3 regions of the Arthrobacter sp. SLBN-83 genome follow, and region 1 is predicted to be linked to each of the others. Evidence: predicted binding sites of a transcription regulator. Region 1 holds the regulator's gene; each other region holds the start of a gene.
The links. The regulator Rex, encoded in region 1, represses fermentation and respiration genes when NADH is low (regulators of the CRP and FNR family bind a similar motif). The targets are predictions, from matches to a motif close to CTTGTGAANNNNTTCACAAG.
Positions count from the first base shown of each region.

Region 2: FBY30_RS03405 (queuosine precursor transporter) is a predicted target of Rex. The motif match lies at 1,825-1,844, and genes of this name have one in related genera.
Region 3: FBY30_RS15865 (glyceraldehyde-3-phosphate dehydrogenase) is a predicted target of Rex. The motif match lies at 1,497-1,516, and genes of this name have one in related genera.

Region 1 is NZ_VFMX01000001.1:2,152,586-2,155,828, forward strand. Features, by position in the region: gene FBY30_RS09865 (helix-turn-helix domain-containing protein) at 1-89, shown strand, start outside; gene FBY30_RS09870 (30S ribosomal protein bS22) at 239-337, shown strand; gene FBY30_RS09875 (HAD family hydrolase) at 440-1,258, opposite strand; gene FBY30_RS09880 (glutaredoxin family protein) at 1,337-1,591, shown strand; gene FBY30_RS09885 (redox-sensing transcriptional repressor Rex) at 1,601-2,305, shown strand; gene FBY30_RS09890 (hypothetical protein) at 2,380-3,213, opposite strand.
Region 2 is NZ_VFMX01000001.1:773,130-776,372, forward strand. Features, by position in the region: gene FBY30_RS03400 (dienelactone hydrolase family protein) at 17-775, shown strand; gene FBY30_RS03405 (queuosine precursor transporter) at 898-1,659, opposite strand; gene FBY30_RS03410 (TetR/AcrR family transcriptional regulator) at 1,855-2,511, shown strand; gene FBY30_RS03415 (TIGR01777 family oxidoreductase) at 2,533-3,243, shown strand, end outside.
Region 3 is NZ_VFMX01000001.1:3,386,519-3,389,761, forward strand. Features, by position in the region: gene FBY30_RS15850 (YaaA family protein) at 1-444, opposite strand, end outside; RNA gene rnpB (RNase P RNA component class A) at 501-887, shown strand; gene FBY30_RS15860 (TspO/MBR family protein) at 932-1,465, shown strand; gene FBY30_RS15865 (glyceraldehyde-3-phosphate dehydrogenase) at 1,731-3,209, shown strand.

The DNA.
Region 1 (3,243 bases):
GCTTCGGCCGCTCCTACCGGGTCCCCGAAAACGCCGTTGAACAGTACCTCAAGGGTGCTGTCGTGGACGGCCACACCGAGACCGCCTGAGGCTCTGTCCTGAGCCGCTCCTGATAGGCGGTACCCTGTTAAGGAACGTTTTACGTCATTGTAAGAATCTGTCAGTTGTTCAGTTCGTAGCTTTGTCCACGGACATTCTCCATCAGACAGGTACTGCATCTAGTTTGTAAGGAACTTTCGTGGGTTCAGTTATTAAGAAGCGTCGCAAGCGTATGGCCAAGAAGAAGCACCGCAAGCTGCTTCGCAAGACCCGTCACCAGCGCCGCAACAAGAAGTAGGAATACTTCGAACAGCGTGGAAAAGCCCGTCGCCTTCCGAGGCGGCGGGCATTTTCTTTAACCGGGCTACACGCCGGGCTAGTTCCCGGGCTACTTCCCTGGCTAGGCCCGCGGGCCGCGCATCCGGGCGAAGCCCTTCCAGAGGCCGTATATGGCACCGCCAAAAGTGGCTGCCTTGAGGCCGAAGGTGGCAGCCCGGCGGCCGGCGCGGAAGTCGTAGACCGGCCAGTTGCGGTCGCGGGCGTGGCGGCGCAGCTTGGCGTCCGGGTTGATGGCAACGGGGTGCCCCACCAGCGACAGCAGCGGGACGTCATTGTAGGAGTCGCTGTAGGCCCAGCAACGCTTGAGGTCCAGGCCTTCCTCGTCGGCAATGGTCTGGACAGCCACGGCCTTGGCTGAGCCGTGCAGGATGTCGCCCACCAGCCGGCCGGTGTACATGCCGTCCGACACCTCGCCCACCGTCCCCAACGCTCCGGTCAGTCCCAGGCGGGTGGAGATCACGGTGGCCACCTCGATGGGTGTGGCCGTCACCAGCCAGACGCGGCGGCCCACCCTGAGGTGCTGTTCCGCCAGTGCCTTGGCCCCGGGCCAGATCCGCGACGCAATCATTTCGTCATAGACCTCTTCGCCCAGCGCCTTGATGTCGTCAACGGTGATCCCTGCGGCCAGTGTCAGGGCAGAATCCCGCACGGCATGGACATCGTCGATGTTTTCCCCGCGCGCCACGAACTTGAACTGCTTCCACGCGAAGCCGGCGGCCTGGGCCAGGGTGAACGCTCCGCGCTGGTGCATCTTCCGCGCCACATGGAAGAGGCTGGCTCCGCGCATCAGGGTGTTGTCCACGTCGAAGAACGCCGCTTCGCCTGGCTGCGGCTCGGCAACCGGGCGCGTGACTACGGCGACGTATTTCTCCTCGGGCATGGACTTGAGTCTAGTCAATCCAGTGGCCTGCCGCCGTCGGCGTCACCGGCAGCACGCGAACGGCGATACCGTTAAGCCATGGCTACACCCCGCGTCGTCCTGGTCACCAAAGCTGACTGCCACCTTTGCGAAGACGCGCGCGACGCCGTCAGCCGGGTTACTGCCTCATTGGGCCTCACGTGGAGCGAAGAGTTGGTGGACAACCAACCCGAGCTGCGCGAGCGCTACGCCGAGGAGATCCCGGTGGTGTTGGTGGACGGCGTGCAGCGCGACTTCTGGAAGATCGACGAAACCCGGCTGGAACGCGTGCTGCAGCGCGCCATGGCCCAGTAGGGAGTACCGGTGACCTCCCTGGACTCAACGCCGCAGCCCCTCCCGGACCTTCCGGACGCCACGGGCACCCCGCCCAAGCAGATACCGCCTGCCGCCGTAGCCCGGCTGACGCTCTACCTCCGTGCCCTGAACACCCTGCTCGCGGAGGGCGTGGAGCGCGTCTCCTCCGAATCGCTGGCGGAGGCCTCCGGCGTCAGTTCCTCAACCCTGCGCAAGGACCTCTCCTACGTGGGATCGTACGGAACCAGGGGCGTGGGCTACGAGGTGCAGTACCTCAGCCGCCATATCGCCGCCGCACTTGGACTGACGCACGACTGGAAAGTGGCCATTGTCGGGGCCGGCAACCTGGGCAAGGCCCTGGCCCGGTACGGCGGCTTCGAGTCCCGAGGGTTCGACGTCGTGGCCATTTTCGACGCCGACCAGATGGTGGTGGGCAGCGAAGTGGGATGGCTGCGGGTCAGCGACGTGGCGGACCTCGAAACAGTCCTGCATCGGACCGGGGCCAACATGGTGGTGCTCGCGCTTCCGGCCGCCGTGGCCCAGGGCGTCTGTGACCGGGTGGTGGCGGCGGGCGTGCACAGTGTCCTGAGTTTCGCGCCGGTGATGCTGCAGGTTCCCGACGGCGTCAACCTGCGCAAGGTGGACATGGCCACCGAACTCCAGATCCTGGCCTATCACGCCCAGCGGGCACAGACACCCGGCCAGACGGCCTAGGCGCCGGCTTACCGCAGGCGGCCCGGGAAGCATTGCTGCTTCCCGGGCCGCTTGTTTCCCGGCGGACGTGCTGGTTACCGCCCGTAGGGGTTGCCGAATCCACCGGAGTACGGGTTGGCGAAGGGCTGCTGCTTCCGGAAGTACGGCGCAGCTGCAGGCAGGTAAAGCAGCACGATGGCTACGATGCCCAGGACAGTTCCCAGCGTTCCGATGGAGGGAACCCCAAACAGGCCAAAAATGGACAGGGCCGCGAAAACTGTTCCCAGGATGCGGGCCCAGTTCCTGCCCTTGCGGATGAAGAAGGCCACCAGCAGGTAGAGCGCGGCACCGATGATGCCGAAGACCACCAGCGTGCCGGCAATGAAGCTCTTCATGCTGTCGTAGCTGATGTCTGTCCCGCTGGAGCGCATCTGCTGTTCAAAAAGCTGCCGGAGCTCGGGGCTGTCCAGCTGGGTGAGCCCGAGGATCATGCCGATGACGAAAATCACCCCCGACGCAATGAGCAGCCAAAAGGAGATGTTCACCAGTTGGGGAACGCCGTTGCTTCCGGCCGGCTGCGGCTGCTCGGAGGGGTACTGGCCGTAAGGGGACTGTCCATACGGCGACTGGCCGTACTGGGACTGGCCTCTCTGGGGCTGCCCGTAGCCGGGAACCTGGGGGGCGTTCTGCCCATACTGGGATCCCTGCGACCCATACTGCGGTGCGTTCTGGCCGTACTGCGGGGCATTCTGGCCATATTGCGGTGCTGCCGGCGGCTGCTGCGAGCCGTACTGGGGCTGGTTCTGGCCGTACTGCGGTGCGTTTTGGCCGTAGCGCGGGGGCTGGGCTCCGGACTGGTCGTTGCCGGATTGTCCGTTGCTGGTATGCGGGTCTTCGGACCCGGGAGGCGGGACGGGAGGAGTACTCATGGGCGTTCCTTCTGCAGGGTCGGGATCCAG
Region 2 (3,243 bases), 1.4 Mb from region 1:
CCGGTAGGGTGTCCCCATGCCTATCGAATCCATCGAAATCCCTGCCGCCGACGGCACCGCAGAGGCCTTGGTGGCCCGCCCGTCCACCGGAACAGGCCCTTTCCCGGGCGTCATCTTCTACATGGACGCCTTCGGCCTGCGTCCCCGCATCCAGGAGATGGCCCAGCGCATCGCTGACTGGGGCTACGTGGTGCTCGCGCCGAATGTCTTCTACCGGGAAGGATCGGCTGCGGAGCTGGCCCCTTCAATGGACATGACCAGCCAGGAAGGCCGGGAAGCCGCCGGCAAGGCTGCCTTCCCGCGGGTTGGCAGGCTGACCTCGGACAAGGTGCTGCCGGACATCGATGCCTGGGTTTCCGCGCTGAGGTCGCTCGACGGGGTGGCGTCCGGCCCCATCGGAACCACCGGCTACTGCATGGGTGCCCGTCTCGCCGTCCGCACGGCCACCTCCCACCCCGACGACGTGGCAGCCTGCGGCGGCTTCCACGCCGGCGGCCTTGTCACGGAAGAACCGGACAGCCCGCACCAGGGGCTCAAGGACGCAAAGGCCCGTTTCGTGTTCGGCCATGCGGACCACGACCCAAGCATGGCGCCCGCCGCCGTCGCCCGCCTTGGCGAAACGCTCAAGGACGCGGGGCTGGAGGCATCCAATGAAATCTACGCAGGCGCCCCACACGGCTACACCATGGCGGACACCTCGGCCTTCCATCCGGAAGCCACCGAGCGGCACTTCACGGAGCTACGGGCGTTGCTGGATGGCGCGCTGAAGGGCTAAGCCGGCCAGCCGCCGTCGAACCCGCCGGAAAGCTGCCGGCCCGCCGAAACGTTGCGGCGAGCCGGCAGGTTTCCGGCCATTCCACACGATTAGCTGTTGGAACATACGACGCCGCGTGGCAGCTACGCGGCGTTGGTCACCGCTTCCGCGGGGCGGGCCGGGGCACCGTAACTGGGCTCGCGCCGCTTGACCCAGTTGATGGCCAGCGAGGTCACGGGGACGAAGAGGAACTCCACCAGGGTCTTGTAGACGAAGCCCACCAGCACGTAGTTCACGAAGCTGCCGAAGTCGGCGATGCCGATGACGGGCGCGGCGATGCTGCAGAAGATCAGCGTGTCCACGAACTCCCCGGCCCCCGAGGATCCCATGAGCCGCGCCCACAGGGACTTCTCCCCCGTGCGGGCCTTCATCCGGACCAGGATCCAGGAGTTGATGGTCTGCCCTGCCAGGAATGCCAGCAGGGAGGCCAGGACGATCTGCGGCACGGGGCCAAGGGCGCCTTCCAGGGCGGACTGCTTGGCGGCGCCGTACTCGTCGTCGAACCCGGGCAGCGCGATGACCACCCAGTAGCAAAGGGAAGCGAACACGGACAACGCGAAGGTGGTGAAAATAGCCTTCCGGGCAACCTTGAAGCCGTAGACCTCACTGATCACGTCCCCGAGGATGTACGCGAGCGGGAAGAGGAAAAAGCCGCCGTCGGTGACGATGGGGCCGAATGCCACTCCCTTGGACGCTCCGATGTTGGACAGGATCAGCACCACTGCCATGGCCGCCAGCATGATCCCGAAGTAGGGCGAACCGATGTCCGCGAATCTGGCGGCGGAACGTGCGGCAGTTTGCTGGATGTCTTCGGGCACGGCGCTGCGGCCGGGGGCAGGGGTCATCAAGGGATCCGTTCAGGAGTGGTTGGCCGGCGCGCCGTCATGGGCGGCCGGTTGTATTAGCACTCGTGTCATTCTCGCACCGCGTTGCGCAACAAAGCTCCTCGAGCAGCAGGGCTGACCGGCGCGGAGTATTTTTTGAACATGTTCAAGTAGTGTGGCACACTGCTTTTGAACACGTTCAAGAATGGGGATGCCGTGGCAGCGAAGAGCGAACAGACCAGGCAGTTGGTGGCGGACACAGCGCTGCGCATGTTCCGGGACATCGGGTTCGAGAAAACCACCATGCGCGCCATCGCCGCCGAGGCAGGCGTTTCCGTGGGCAACGCCTACTACTACTTCGCGTCCAAGGATGACCTGGTCCACGAGCTGTACATCCAGGTACAGGCAGAGCACGCGTCACGGGCCTCAGAGGCGCTGGACGGGACCGCCGCCCTGGCCGACCGGCTGAAGGCCACGCTGCATGCCGGCCTTGACGTCATGGCCCCGTACCACCGGTTCGGCGCCGACTTCGTGGCTACCGCCATCCGGCCCACATCACCGGTTAACCCCTTTTCAGCAGGGTCCACGACCGCGCGGGAGGCATCCCTGGACATCTTCAGGCGCACAGTGGAGGGGGCCAAACCTGCCGTGCCGAAAAAGCTGCGGGCCGACCTGCCGGAGCTGCTGTGGTTTTGCTACATGGGCGTCACGCTCTTCTGGGTCTATGACACCTCGGAGGGCCAGCGGCGGACCAGGAAGCTGGTGGACGGCGCGGCCCCACTCATTGCCCGCGGACTGGCACTGGCCCGCATCCCGGGAGTCAACAAGGTTCTGGACGATGTCCTGGACCTGAGCCGCAGCATCCGCGCTTAGGGAAGAACATTGGGGGAAAAGATGAGCAGTAGAAAAACCGTTGTGGTGGCAGGCGCCTCCGGCTTCATCGGCACGTACCTTCGCCGGCGTTTCCAGGAGGACAGCTGGACGGTGCGCACCATAGGACGCAAGGGAACCGGCAGTTCCGCGGCAGCGTGGGACGACGACGCCGGCATGGTCCGGGTGCTCAACGGCGCCGCACTGGTGGTGAACCTCGCCGGCCGGTCCGTCTCCTGCCGCTACAACAGGCGGAACAAGGCGATCATCATCGACTCACGCGTGGCCACCACCAAGGCCCTCGGCCGGGCCATCGCGCAGTGCCAGGAGCCGCCGTCGACCTGGCTGAATGCCAGCACCGGCACCATCTACCGCGACGCCCGCGACCGCCCGCAGTCCGAAGCCGGGGGCGAGCTTGGTTCCGGGTTCTCCGTGGACGTGGCCAAAGCCTGGGAGGCAGCCCTCGAGGCCGCCGCCACGCCGGACACCCGGAAGATCCCGCTGCGCATCGCCATCGTGCTGGGCCCCGGCGGCGGTGCACTGACGCCGTTCGCCAACCTCGCCCGGCTGGGGCTGGGCGGCCACATGGGTGATGGCCGGCAGCAGTTCAGCTGGGTCCACGTGGAGGACCTGTACCGCAGCATCCGCTTCCTGCACGCCCGCACCGCGATCACAGGGCCGGTCAACGTGGCCTCACCGGACGTGGTCAGCAACCAGGAGATGATGCGCCTGGTG
Region 3 (3,243 bases), 1.2 Mb from region 1:
GAGCTGCCCCTTCCAGAACGGAGCCAGCCGGCCGACGTCGGGCAAGGCTGTCCCCATGGACAATCGGTAGGCGGGAACGCTGTCGTTAAAGCGCAGGGCTCCCCATAGCGCAGAGATCACCAGGATGGACTCATCGGCCTTGCGACGCTGGGCCGGCGTCAAGGTCCGGTAGCCCAAAGCGTCGTACAGGACACCGGAATAGATGCTGTGTGCCGGCGCCGCTGGTTCGGCGTGCAGGCGCGTGTTGCGTTCGACGTCGTCACGCAATGATGCGCCCACACCCAGCAAGGCGAGGGCGTCCTGGTGCGCGCTGACCGTCCCCAATGCCTCAAGGACCTTGGCCCGGTAGGGGTTGAGCTCGGGAAAGCCCAGGGTGGACCAGTCGACGGCGGAACCCCTCAGCGCGGGCGTCTTGCCTTCGGAGGGAGGAAGCAGAATCAGCACCGTCCGATCCTACCGGCGACGAAGACGGCCGGCGGCGCCGGTAGACTGGACGCGGATGGGACAGCCAGACGGCCGCGCGCCACGCAAGTGGCTCGAGGAACGTCCGGGCTCCGCAGGGCAGGGTGGTGGGTAACGCCCACTCGGGGTAACCCGCAGGCCAGTGCCACAGAAAACAGACCGCCTGCATTCCGGCTTTGGCCGGAAGGGCAGGTAAGGGTGAAACGGTGGTGTAAGAGACCACCAGCTTTCCGGGTGACCGGGAAGGCTAGGTAAACCCCACCCGGAGCAAGGCCAGACAGGACACGTTCGAGGGCTGCCCGCCCGAGTGTCCGGGTAGGCCGCTGGAGGGTGCCGGCAACGGTACTCGTAGATGGATGGCCGTCGCTCCCATTTCCGGTAACGGAAGGGGAGAACAGAACCCGGCGTACCGGCTGTCCCATCCGCAAACCGCGTTTGACCACGGGCAACGCGTCGGGGATGCTGAACCGTGCCCGTAATTCCCGAACCCCGCCCCGCACTCGCCGCGGGCGTTCCCGGCGCCCGTTCCCAAGGCATTGCGCTCGCCGGTTTCCTGGGCCTTTCCGCCCTGGCCTGGATCCTCGCCTCGGTTCCGATCGCCCTCAACTCCAATGGCTGGTACGCAACGTCGCTGAAAGCGCCGTGGATGCCGCCGTCGTGGATGTTCCGGACCACCTGGATGGTGCTGTACACCGGCGTGGCCGCTGCTGCCTGGCTGGTCTGGCGCAAGGGCGGGCTCACCGGAGGCACCCTGGTTGGCTATGCAGCGCAGCTGGTGCTGAACACCGCGTGGCCGGTGACCTTCTTCGCGCTGTACCCAATGCTCGGAGCGGTGGCCCTGTGGTCTGCCTTCGCGGTCATCTGTGCCCTCACCGCAACCCTGGGGTTCCTCATCCTGAAGTTCGGACCAGTGGACGCCGCCGCCGGATACCTGGTGCTGCCGTACTTTTCCTGGCTGGTGTTTTCGGCCAGCCTGAACCTGTACTCGGCCATCAACAACTGATGCGCCGCCGGCATCACAGGCGCGATGGGGGCGTGTGAGTGATTTCACGCAGCGTAAGCGTGTTCCCCGGAGCGGGCCAAATTAGAATGGATCCCGGACGCAGGAGTTCTACCGCCGAAGTTGCGTTCGCAGCCGGCGGTTTTTCTTTGCACGCGATCCAGGTGCCTGGGGGCCATCCCTGCAGGTGCCGGTGCCCCTGGACATCATCAGGTGGCCTACATCCGTGTACGAGGACGTACACGGCTGAACCGAGGAAGGTATTTCTGTGAGCCAGACGTCTGATTCTTGTCTTGATACGTGGATGGGCCGGGAGGCCCTTGCCGAGGCCATGATCCCGGTCATTGGCAGGCTGTACCGCGAAAACAACGTGGTGACCAGCATCCACGGCCGGAGCCTGATCAACAAGTCCACCATGAACATTCTCAAGGCACACCGCTTTGCGCGCCGGATGGCCAAGGACGAACTGCTCCTGGAGGAGACCGCACCGCTGCTGAACACCCTGGCCGGGCTCGAGCTGGGCGCCGCCGCTATCGACATCGCCCGGTTGAACCAGAAGTTCAAGGAAGAAGGCAACGGCGCCTCCCTTGAAGAGTTCCTCCGGGCCGAACTGGCCGAGATCGTAGGCAAGCGGGGCGGCGACGACCGCACCAGCACCGACGTCGTGCTCTACGGTTTTGGCCGCATCGGACGGCTCCTGGCACGCCTCCTCATCGAAAAGGCCGGTGGCGGCCACGGCCTGCGCCTGCGCGCCATCGTGGTGCGCCGTGGCTCCGATAACGACCTCTCCAAGCGCGCCAGCCTGCTGCGCCGCGACTCCGTCCACGGCTCCTTCGAGGGCACCATCCGGATCGACGAGGAAGCCAACACCATCACGGCCAACGGTGTCCGGATCCAGGTCATCTACTCGAACGACCCCGCCGCCATCGACTACACGGCCTACGGAATCAACAACGCCCTGGTGGTGGACAACACCGGCCGCTGGCGCGACGCCGAGGGGCTGGGCCAGCACCTGCAGAGCAAGGGCGTTGCCCGGGTCCTGCTGACCGCTCCCGGCAAGGGTGAACTGAAGAACATCGTCCACGGCATCAACCACCGGGACATCACCGATTCGGACAAGATCGTCTCCGCGGCCTCCTGCACCACCAACGCCATCACCCCGGTCCTGAAGGCCATCAACGACAAGTTCGGCGTGGTCCACGGCCACGTGGAAACCGTCCACTCCTTCACCAACGACCAGAACCTGATCGACAACTTCCACAAGGGCGACCGCCGCGGCCGTTCCGCAGCGCTGAACATGGTCATCACCGAAACCGGTGCCGCCAAGGCTGTGGCCAAGGCCCTGCCCGAACTCCTGGGCAAGCTCACCGGAAGCTCCATCCGCGTCCCCACTCCGGATGTGTCGCTGGCCATCCTGAACCTCACCCTCGAGCACGGCACCACCAAGGACGAGGTCAACAACTACCTGCGCGAGATGTCGCTGCACTCGGACCTGCGCAAGCAGATCGACTACATCGATTCGCCCGAGGTCGTCTCCACCGACTTCGTTGGTTCACGCCGCGCCGGCATCGTGGACGGCCTGGCCACCGTGTCCACCGACAAGAACCTGGTTCTCTACGTTTGGTACGACAACGAGTTCGGCTACAGCTGCCAGGTGGTCCGGGTCATGGAGGAAATGGCAGGCGTCAACCCGCCGTCGTTCCCCGCCAAGGAAAGCGCCGCGGCGCTGGCCGCCATCGCTGTCTAACGAGTCCGTCACGTCCTGCGAATTCCCGGCTGGT